3 regions of the Pseudarthrobacter sp. CCNWLW207 genome follow, and region 3 is predicted to be linked to each of the others. Evidence: predicted binding sites of a transcription regulator. Region 3 holds the regulator's gene; each other region holds the start of a gene.
What was found. Region 3 encodes HrcA, which represses chaperone genes, less so after heat shock. Its sites were predicted from a motif close to TTNGCACTCGNNNNNNNCGAGTGCNAA; they were not measured.
Positions count from the first base shown of each region.

Region 1 (3,275 bases), on a different contig from region 3:
AGTGACGTCGCCGCCCACCGAGACCCACTGGGCCTCGCAGTCCGCCGGCACGGATTCGTGCGGCATCCCGGGGCCCATTTTGACCCCGACCGCACGGCCTGACGCGGCAAGCGACTCCACAAAGGACAGCGGCGGCGAGAAAGCTTCCGGATCCCAAATCCGCGTGGTTCCGGACGTGGAGGTGACGCGGCGGGCCGGATCCAGCCAGACGCCGTCGATCCCGTCCAGCGGCACGGACGTCGCATCGGAGTGCACCACGGTGGCGTTGGGGAACGGGATGAGGTTCACCGTGGCGCAGGCGGCCGTGGTCTCGTCCATTTCGACGGCGGTGACGGTGATGTCCATCGAGGCCAGCGCCAAGGAGTCGGCTGCGAGCCCGCAGCCGAGGTCAGCCACATGGCTGATGCCGGCGTGGGCGAAACGCTCGGCGTGCCGGGCAGCGACGTTCAGCCGGGTGGCCTGCTCCAGCCCCGCCTGAGTGAAGAGCATGCTCCGGGCGAACTCGCCGAACTTCAGTTCCGCCTTCGTGCGCAGCCGGGACTGCGTGAGGACCGCGGATACCAGGGCGGGCGAGTGGCCAGCCTTGCGAAGCGTTGAATTCAGCTCGAATGAGGTGTCTTCGCGGTAGGGGCCAAGGGACGCCAGCAGGTCCCAGCCTTCGCTCGTGAGCAGTGGTGCGATCTGGTCCTGCGGTGCTTGAGCCATGCGTTCAAGAGTAGTGGAGGAGCGCCACGGTGAGATGCCGATAGGGTTGAAGGCATGGAAGACAGCGCAGGCCTACAGCCGTCCGAACAGCCACATCCGAACACTCCAGACCTGGTGAAGTTCGCCCGTCCCGCATTGATTGCCGGGGTTGCCGTGGCGGTTGTCTGCACCGCCCTGCTGGTGATCATCTTCTTCCTGGACACCTTCAACGCCACCGTGTACTCCGTTGGCGGCAAGGATATCCAGGACGCCACGGACGAGGCACGCGAGATCAGGGACCTGTACTCCGCGGCCCGGCTCGGCGGCGTTATCCTCCTGGTGATATCCCTGCTGGCCGCAGTAGCCGGCGCCGTCGTCCTGTATCTTCGGCGGGGCAACGGCCGTGATGAGGGCAACGAAGGCGATGAGGATGTTGATTTCGACGACCTCGCAGGCCGCTGATCTTGTTCACCCGAGGCAAAATTCTGGCACTCGCCTTGACCGAGTGCTAACCCCTTACATAGAGTCGTCATTAGCACTCTCCCTAGGAGGGTGCTAACACATGAAGAGCTGCCAGCCAGGCTGCTGCCGGCACCGCGACGACGGTTTGCCAGCCACGGCGCCCCAGCTCTCCAGTCCATGAATTTGCTGACGAAAAGGAGAGGTCCGAGTGTCGGTCTCTATTAAGCCTCTTGAGGATCGTATTGTTGTCCGCCCGCTCGAAGCCGAGCAGACCACGGCTTCCGGCCTGGTCATCCCGGACTCCGCACAGGAGAAGCCGCAGGAAGGCGAAGTTGTTGCAGTAGGCCCCGGCCGCTTTGACGACAACGGCAACCGCGTTCCCCTGGACGTTGCTGAAGGCGACGTCGTTATCTACTCGAAGTACGGCGGAACCGAAGTCAAGCACAGCGGCACCGAGTACCTCGTGCTGTCCGCCCGCGACGTCCTGGCGATCGTCGTAAAGTAACTCTTTGGATCCCCGTGCCGCTGACCATGCATTCCGCTGGTCAGCTGCGCGGGGTTCTGTCTTGAAAGGACACAACCATGGCAAAGCAGCTTGCGTTTAACGACGCTGCGCGCCGGTCTCTTGAAGCCGGCATCGACAAGCTCGCCAACACTGTCAAGGTGACGCTCGGCCCCCGTGGCCGCAACGTTGTCCTCGACAAAAAGTGGGGAGCACCCACCATCACCAACGACGGCGTCACCATTGCCCGCGAAGTTGAGCTGGATGACCCGTACGAGAACCTTGGCGCCCAGCTGGCCAAGGAAGTAGCCACCAAGACCAACGATGTTGCCGGCGACGGCACCACCACCGCAACGGTGCTGGCCCAGGCCCTGGTCAAGGAGGGCCTGCGCAACGTTGCTGCCGGCGCTGCTCCTGGCCAGATCAAGCGCGGTATCGAGGTTTCCGTCGAAGCCGTTGCAGCCCGCTTGCTCGAGAACGCCCGCCCGGTTGAAGGCACCCAGGTTGCCAACGTTGCAGCCATCTCGGCCCAGAGCGACGAAATCGGCGAGCTCCTCGCCGAAGCCTTCGGCAAGGTTGGCAAGGATGGTGTCATCACCATCGAAGAGTCCTCCACCACGCAGACCGAACTGGTCCTCACCGAGGGCATGCAGTTCGACAAGGGCTACCTGTCCCCGTACTTCGTCACCGACGCAGAACGTCAGGAAGCCGTCCTCGAAGACGCCCTCATCCTGATCAACCAGGGAAAGATCTCCTCGGTCCAGGACTTCCTGCCGCTGCTGGAGAAGGCACTGCAGAGCTCCAAGCCGCTGTTCATCATTGCCGAAGACGTTGAAGGCGAAGCACTCTCCACGCTGATCGTCAACCGTATCCGCGGCACCCTGAACGTGGTTGCCGTCAAGGCTCCGGGCTTCGGCGACCGCCGCAAGGCCATGCTGCAGGACATCGCCACCCTCACCGGTGCGCAGGTTGTCTCCCCGGAACTGGGCCTCAGCCTGGATACCGTTGGCCTCGAGGTGCTGGGTACCGCCCGCCGCATCACGGTGACCAAGGACAACACCACCATCGTTGACGGTGCCGGTTCCGCAGAAGACGTCGCAGCCCGGGTTTCCCAGCTGCGCGCCGAACTGACCCGCACCGACTCCGACTGGGACAAGGAAAAGCTCCAGGAGCGCCTGGCCAAGCTGGCCGGCGGCATCGGCGTGATCAAGGTTGGCGCAGCCACCGAGGTTGAGCTGAAGGAAAAGAAGCACCGCATCGAAGATGCAGTGTCCTCCACGCGCGCTGCCCTCGAAGAAGGCATCGTCGCCGGCGGCGGTTCTGCGCTGATCCACGCGCTCAAGGCACTCGACGAGGACCCTGCAGTCAAGGCCCTTGAGGGCGACGCCGCTGCTGCTGTGGGCATCGTCCGCCGCGCCCTGGTCCAGCCGCTGCGCTGGATCGCCCAGAACGCCGGGTTCGACGGCTACGTTGTCACGGCCAAGGTTGCAGAGCATGAGACCAACAACGGTTTCAACGCTAAGTCCGGCGTGTACGAGGACCTGATCGGCGCCGGTGTCATCGACCCCGTCAAGGTCACCCGTGCAGCACTGCGCAACGCGGCGTCCATCGCCGCGCTGGTCCTCAC
Region 1 is NZ_JBBCBS010000003.1:197,616-200,890, forward strand. It holds gene V9L17_RS06645 (class I SAM-dependent methyltransferase) at 1-705, opposite strand, end outside; gene V9L17_RS06650 (hypothetical protein) at 760-1,146, shown strand; gene groES (co-chaperone GroES) at 1,355-1,651, shown strand; gene groL (chaperonin GroEL) at 1,729-3,275, shown strand, end outside.
Region 1: groES (co-chaperone GroES) is a predicted target of HrcA. The motif match lies at 1,170-1,196, and genes of this name have one in related genera.

Region 2 (3,275 bases), on a different contig from region 3:
CGCGGCACTGTGCCTCGGCTCGTCCGGGGACCATTGGCTAGAGTGATTTCAGGCTTCGGTCCGTAACGAGCGGCACACAGTGGCGTGGGCCTTACGGACGCTACTGAAAGAGTGGGCATCATGGCACTGGGAACCGTGAAGTGGTTCAACGCTGAAAAGGGCTACGGCTTTATTACGGTGGACGGCTCGGGTGACGACGTCTTTGTCCACTGGTCCGCCATTCAAGGCGAGGGATACCGCGCACTCGATGAGGGGCAGCGGGTGGAGCTTGAAGTCGGCGAAGGCGAGAAGGGCCCGCAGGCAGAAAGTGTCCGGCCGGCAGAGTGAAGTCCGTAAGTTTCCGATCTTCCTTGGTCCGTGTCCCAGCAGCGGCGGCCCTCCTTCTTGGGCTGGCCGGGTGTGGGGCTGCTGCTGGAAATGCCCGGCTTGACTCCGTTGAAGCCTCCGGCGATGGAACGCTGCGCGTTGGCGTGATCCTGGACAGCACCGGAACGCGGGACTTCCTCAGTGGCTCGCAGCTTGCCGCGGCAAAACTGGCCGTGCAGGAAATCAACGCCACCGGCGGGCACAAGGGCAAGCCCATTGAACTGTTGCCGCGGGCCGCCGGCGACTCCGGCGCGCAAGCCAAGGAGCTGGCCGCGGCCAAGGCCGACGTCGTGATTGGACCCACTGATTCCAGCAACGCGGCTGCTGCCATTGACGTTCTCTCCGCCGCGAAGATTCCGCTCATTTCACCGGCCAATTCGGCGGCAGGGCTGAGTAAGTACAAAAGCGGCGGCTACTACTTCCGGACTGCACCGGCCGACGTCGCCCAAGCTTCGGTGCTTGTGAAGCTCGCCAAAGACGGGGGCGCGAAGAGCCTGGCGATCGTCCACCAGGACAGCAGCTACGGCAAAGATGTTTCCGCAGCGGTGGCCAGTGCGGCCAAGGACGCAGGCGTGGAAACCTCCAGCACGTCAGTTTTCGAGCCCGGCGATGCCCAACGGGCTGCAGCTGCTGCCCGGAAAGCGGCCCCGGATGCAGTGGTGCTCATTGCGCGGGATGGCGCCCAGGGGGCCATCGCTGAGCTGAACAACGCCGGACTGTCCGGCAGTAAAGTCATCCTCAGCGACGGCGCTTTCGCCCAGTATGGTTCCGGGTTGGGGTCAAAAGCGCTCGACGGCGCACGGGCAGTGGTGCCCGGCGTATTCCCCTCCGCGGACTTCCAGGCCCGCCTGCTGGCGGTCGATCCTGGGTTGAAGGACACCTCTTTCGCCGCTGAGACGTACGACGCCGTGACGCTGGCTGTCCTGGCTGCCGCGGCAGCCGACGACGACGCCGGCCGATCAATAGCCGCACACCTCATAGCTGTCTCCGGAGGCACGGCTCCCGGCGCGGAACCGGCGGAGGCCGCACCCTGCCAGTCCTACAAGGACTGCGTGTCAGCGCTGAAGACCGCAGGTGCCGCGAACTACGACGGCCAATCCGGTCCAATCGGCTTCGACGCCAACGGCGACATCACCTCTGCGAACTTCATGGTGTTCACCTACGGAGCTGACAACAGGGCAAAGCTCAGCGGTCGTGAATCCGCGGGTCGGGCCGCAGGCTGATCGCCGGGAGCGAAACGAGGCCCCGCAGGCACTGGTTTCCGGGACTATTCGCTTGCACTCTCACCTATGGAGTGCTAATTATTGACTTAGCACTCTTACGTACCGACTGCTAAAGCGACGCCCGGCTCAGGCCGGTTACGAAGCCCAGGCGCCGGTCGGGGAGCGAAAGAAATACTTACTGGAGTGAGATCGGGAACCTGAGGCGTACAGAGGCCAAGGGTGAAGGATCGTCCGTCGCGGGCACTTCGGTGGGTTCATTCTTAACGTCTGTCCCGAAAGGACTACTGCCGTTATGGCCAAGATCATTGCATTTGATGAAGAGGCGCGCCGCGGCCTTGAGCGGGGCCTGAACATCCTCGCCGACGCCGTTAAGGTCACCCTCGGCCCGCGTGGACGCAACGTCGTCCTCGAAAAGAAGTGGGGCGCCCCCACGATCACCAACGATGGTGTTTCCATCGCCAAGGAGATCGAGCTGGACGATCCTTACGAGAAGATCGGCGCCGAGCTGGTCAAGGAAGTTGCCAAGAAGACTGATGACGTCGCTGGCGACGGCACCACCACGGCCACCGTGCTCGCCCAGGCACTGGTTAAGGAAGGCCTGCGCAACGTCGCGGCCGGCGCCGATCCGCTGTCCCTCAAGCGCGGCATCGAGAAGGCTGTAGAAGCCGTCACGGTGGAGCTGCTCGCTTCGGCCAAGGAAATCGAAACCAAGGAAGAGATCGCCGCCACGGCTTCCATCTCTGCCGGTGACGACGAAATTGGTGCCCTCATTGCCGAGGCCCTGGATAAGGTCGGCAAGGAAGGTGTTATCACCGTCGAGGAGTCCAACACCTTCGGCCTGGAGCTTGAACTCACCGAAGGCATGCGCTTCGACAAGGGTTACATCTCCGCGTACTTCGTCACCGACACCGATCGCCAGGAAACGGTCCTCGAGGACCCGTACATCCTGATCGTCAACTCCAAGATCTCCAACGTCAAGGAACTGGTTGCTGTCCTGGAAAAGGTCATGCAGTCCAACAAGCCGTTGCTGATCATTGCCGAGGACATCGAGGGCGAGGCCCTGGCCACCCTGATCGTCAACAAGATCCGTGGCACCTTCAAGTCCGTTGCCGTCAAGGCTCCGGGCTTCGGCGACCGCCGCAAGGCTCAGCTGGCCGACATCGCCGTTCTGACCGGCGGCCAGGTCATTGCCGAGGAAGTGGGCCTCAAGCTGGAGACCGCTGGCCTGGAACTCCTGGGACGCGCCCGCAAGGTTGTCGTCACCAAGGACGAAACCACCATCGTTGAAGGTGCCGGCGACGCCGACCAGATCGCTGGCCGCGTTTCCCAGATCCGCGCCGAGATCGAAAACTCCGATTCCGACTACGACCGCGAGAAGCTGCAGGAACGCCTGGCCAAGCTGGCCGGCGGCGTTGCAGTCATCAAGGCCGGTGCCGCAACCGAGGTTGAGCTCAAGGAACGCAAGCACCGCATTGAGGACGCTGTCCGCAATGCAAAGGCTGCCGTTGAAGAAGGCATCGTCGCCGGTGGTGGCGTTGCACTGATCCAGGCTGGCGCCAAGGCGTTCGCGAACCTGAACCTGACCGGTGACGAAGCAACGGGCGCGAACATCGTCCGCGTTGCCATCGATGCCCCGCTGAAGCAGATTGCCTTCAACGCCGGCCTTGAGCCGGGCGTTGTTGTGGA
Region 2 is NZ_JBBCBS010000001.1:643,513-646,787, reverse strand. It holds gene V9L17_RS02880 (cold-shock protein) at 121-327, shown strand; gene V9L17_RS02875 (ABC transporter substrate-binding protein) at 351-1,589, shown strand; gene groL (chaperonin GroEL) at 1,882-3,275, shown strand, end outside.
Region 2: groL (chaperonin GroEL) is a predicted target of HrcA. The motif match lies at 1,676-1,702, and genes of this name have one in related genera.

Region 3 (3,275 bases):
CCTTGATGGTCATTGACCGCCGGCTACGGATCCGCCCCTGCCCGCTGCATTCGTTGCAGGGGTCCTTGATCACGGTGCCGAAGCCTTCGCAGCTGCCGCAGGGGGCGGCCGTCATGACCTGGCCAAGGATGGAGCGGACCGCTCTCTGGACCTGGCCGCTGCCGCCGCAAATGTCGCAGCGTTCCGGGTGGCTTCCCTCCCGGCAGCAGGAGCCGTTGCACGTGGGGCAAACGACTGCGGTGTCCACCTCAAGCTTCTTATTGACCCCGAACACGGCGTCGCGGAGTTCAATCCGGACACTGATGAGGGCGTCCTGGCCGCGCCGGACCCGTGATGCCGGACCCTGCGATCCGCCAGCGCCGAAGAAGGTATCGAAGATGTCCTGGAAGGCGAAGCCCTGTCCGGCGTAACCGCCGCCGCCGAAGCCGTTGTCGGTACCGTTTTCGTTGCCGGTGGTGTCGTAGACCCTGCGTTTCTGCGGGTCGGAGAGTACCTCGTAGGCGTGGGTCACGGCCTTGAAGCGGTCCGAGGCATCCTCACCGGGGTTGACGTCCGGGTGGAGCGTGCGGGCCAGCTTGCGGTAGGCCTTCTTGATCTCTTCCCCGGTGGCTTCCGGCGAGACTCCAAGGACGTCGTAGTGGCTGCTCAAAGTTCGTATCTCTTCCTGTTTGTACTGCTGCAGTCGGACTGCTTGTACTGCTCTTGTTGCCTGGGGCCCGGCCAGTTGCTGTCAGGGGCCCAGAATCCTCGAAAGGTAGCGGGCCACGGCCCTGACTGCTGCCATGGTGGTGGGGTAGTCCATGCGGGTAGGACCGAGCACCCCGATCTTGGCTGTGCTGTCCGGGCCGTACGCCGTGGCGACCACCGACGCTTCGGTGAGCCCGTCGTACGGGTTTTCGCGGCCGATGCTGACCGTCACGCCGCGCGGATCCTGTGCCATCTCGCTCAACAGGCGCAGCATGACCACTTGTTCCTCAAGCGCTTCCAGCACCGGGCCGATACTCAGGGGAAAGTCGACGTTGGACCGTGCGAGGTTGGCGGTGCCGGCCATGACCATGCGGTCTTCGCGGCTGCTGTGGGCAAGGACCTCCAGACCGTGCGCCAGGGCCTGCGCAGCCTGCCGCTGTCCTGGGCCCAGGCCGGAAACAACTGCCGGCAGCGACTGGGTCAACTGGCTCAGCGGCGTCCCTGCGAGCGAACCGAGGAACCGCCCCCGAATACCTGCCAGGGCGTCGTCACCAAGGTCCTGCCCGACGTCGACCACTTTCTGCTCCACCTTGCCGGTGTTGGCGATCAGGACAACAAGGACCTGGCGGGGAGCCAGCAACACGAACTCGATGTGCCGGATCGTGGCGCGGCTCAGGTGCGGGTACTGGACCACTGCCACCTGGTTGGTCAACTGCGACAGCAGCCGGACAGTGCGCTCCAGGACGTCGTCGAGATCGTCCGGGCCCTCCAGGAGGGTCTGGATGGCACGGCGTTCTGCCGGTGACAGCGGCTTCATGGCCGAAATCTGGTCGACAAACAGCCGGTAGCCCTTGTCTGTGGGGATGCGTCCGGCGCTGGTGTGCGGGGCGGTGATGAGGCCGTCGTCCTCAAGGGCTGCCATGTCGTTGCGGATCGTGGCGCTGGAGACGCCCAAATGGTGGCGTTCGACCAGCGCCTTCGAGCCCACAGGTTCGCGGGAGTGCACGTAGTCCTCAACGATGGCACGCAGTACTTCAAGTTTGCGCGGCTCGCTCACACTCCACCTCCATCCATGGTCACAGGCCGCCGGTTTCCCCGGCGCGTGCACCGGCCGCCGTCTTGGCGCGGCTTAGCACTCGACATGCCTAAGTGCTAACAGTCTAATATGACTCACCCCGTTGTTAGCATTGGTACCGCTCCGGGCGAAATTCCGGGCCAGGATCTAGGCAAGGCGGAACACATCCATGCAGTACCAGAACTGGGGTCCCCGGGAGATCGCCGTCCCCGTGAGGAATCAGCTCCCTGAAGTCCCGGTAGAGCGCGGGATGGTCCTGGAAGAGGTCCAGTCCGGCTGGGTGGGCGCCGTCACGCGGGTCGAGAAGTCAGGCGGAATGCATGTGGTGGCCCTTGAGGACCGGCGGGGCAAATCAAGGTCCTTCCGGCTCGGATTCGGTTTCCTCTTGGAGGGACAGCCGATCCGACTGATGCCCCCGGCGCCGCGGCAAGCCACCGCCCCGGCCGGGCGGACGGCCTCGGGCTCGGTCCGGGTAGCCGGTCAGCGCGCCCAGGTGGCCAAGGCCAGCAGGATCTGGGTGGAAGGAAAGCACGACGCCGAACTGGTGGAAAAAGTCTGGGGAGACGACCTCCGGGTGGAGGGCATCGTCGTCGAGCCTTTGCATGGAATCGATGACCTCGCTGCGGCCGTGGCAGACTTCGCACCGGGGCCGGGCCGCCGGCTTGGAGTGCTCGTTGACCACCTGGTTCCCGATTCCAAGGAATCGCGGATTGCGGATGCCGTGATGGCATCCCCGGGCGCTGCCGGCAATGTCCTGATTGTGGGGCATCCGTACGTTGACGTATGGCAAGCCATCCGGCCTTCCGTGCTGGGAATTGAAAGGTGGCCGGTGGTCCCACGTGGCCAGGACTGGAAGACCGGCATCCTCGCGGCGTTCGGTTGGCCGCATTCCACGAAGGAAGATATCGGCCTGGGCTGGCAGAAACTCCTGGGGGCGGTCCGCAGCTACGCAGACCTTGAAGCCTCGCTGCTGGGCAGGGTTGAAGAGGTCATCGACTTCCTCACCGTTCCCTAGCAGTATTCTTGGTACTGCAGTTGCCAGTGCGCTTGAGCCCGGCACACTGTAACTTTGAATGTTCTACCCCCGCACCATTGCTTTTCGAAGGAAGACACCGTGGCAGAAAACGCACACGAACACAGGGACAACCAGAGCGGCCAGGGCCGCTCCGAGTACCATGGCGTTCCAGCAAATGCGCTGCCGCTAACGGCCAGCGAAGACCGGCAGTGGGCAACCCTGGCGCATTTCGGCGGCATCCTCGGGTGCGTGCCGTCGCTGCTGATCTACCTCATCTTCCGGGAACGTGGGCCGTTTACCGCCCAGGAATCCAAGGAGGCGCTGAACTTCAGCCTGCCGCCCACCATCGCGGCCGTTGTGGCCAACCTTCTGGTGTTCATCCCTGTGGTCGGCAACATTTTCGCCGTGATTGCCACCCTCATCTGGATCGCATTGACTTGCTACTCGGTTGCCGCCGGCATCCACGTGAACCGGGGCCAGCCGCACCGCTACCAGTAC
Region 3 is NZ_JBBCBS010000004.1:253,846-257,120, reverse strand. It holds gene dnaJ (molecular chaperone DnaJ) at 1-649, opposite strand, end outside; gene hrcA (heat-inducible transcriptional repressor HrcA) at 731-1,744, opposite strand; gene V9L17_RS09030 (DUF3097 domain-containing protein) at 1,932-2,777, shown strand; gene V9L17_RS09025 (DUF4870 domain-containing protein) at 2,877-3,275, shown strand, end outside.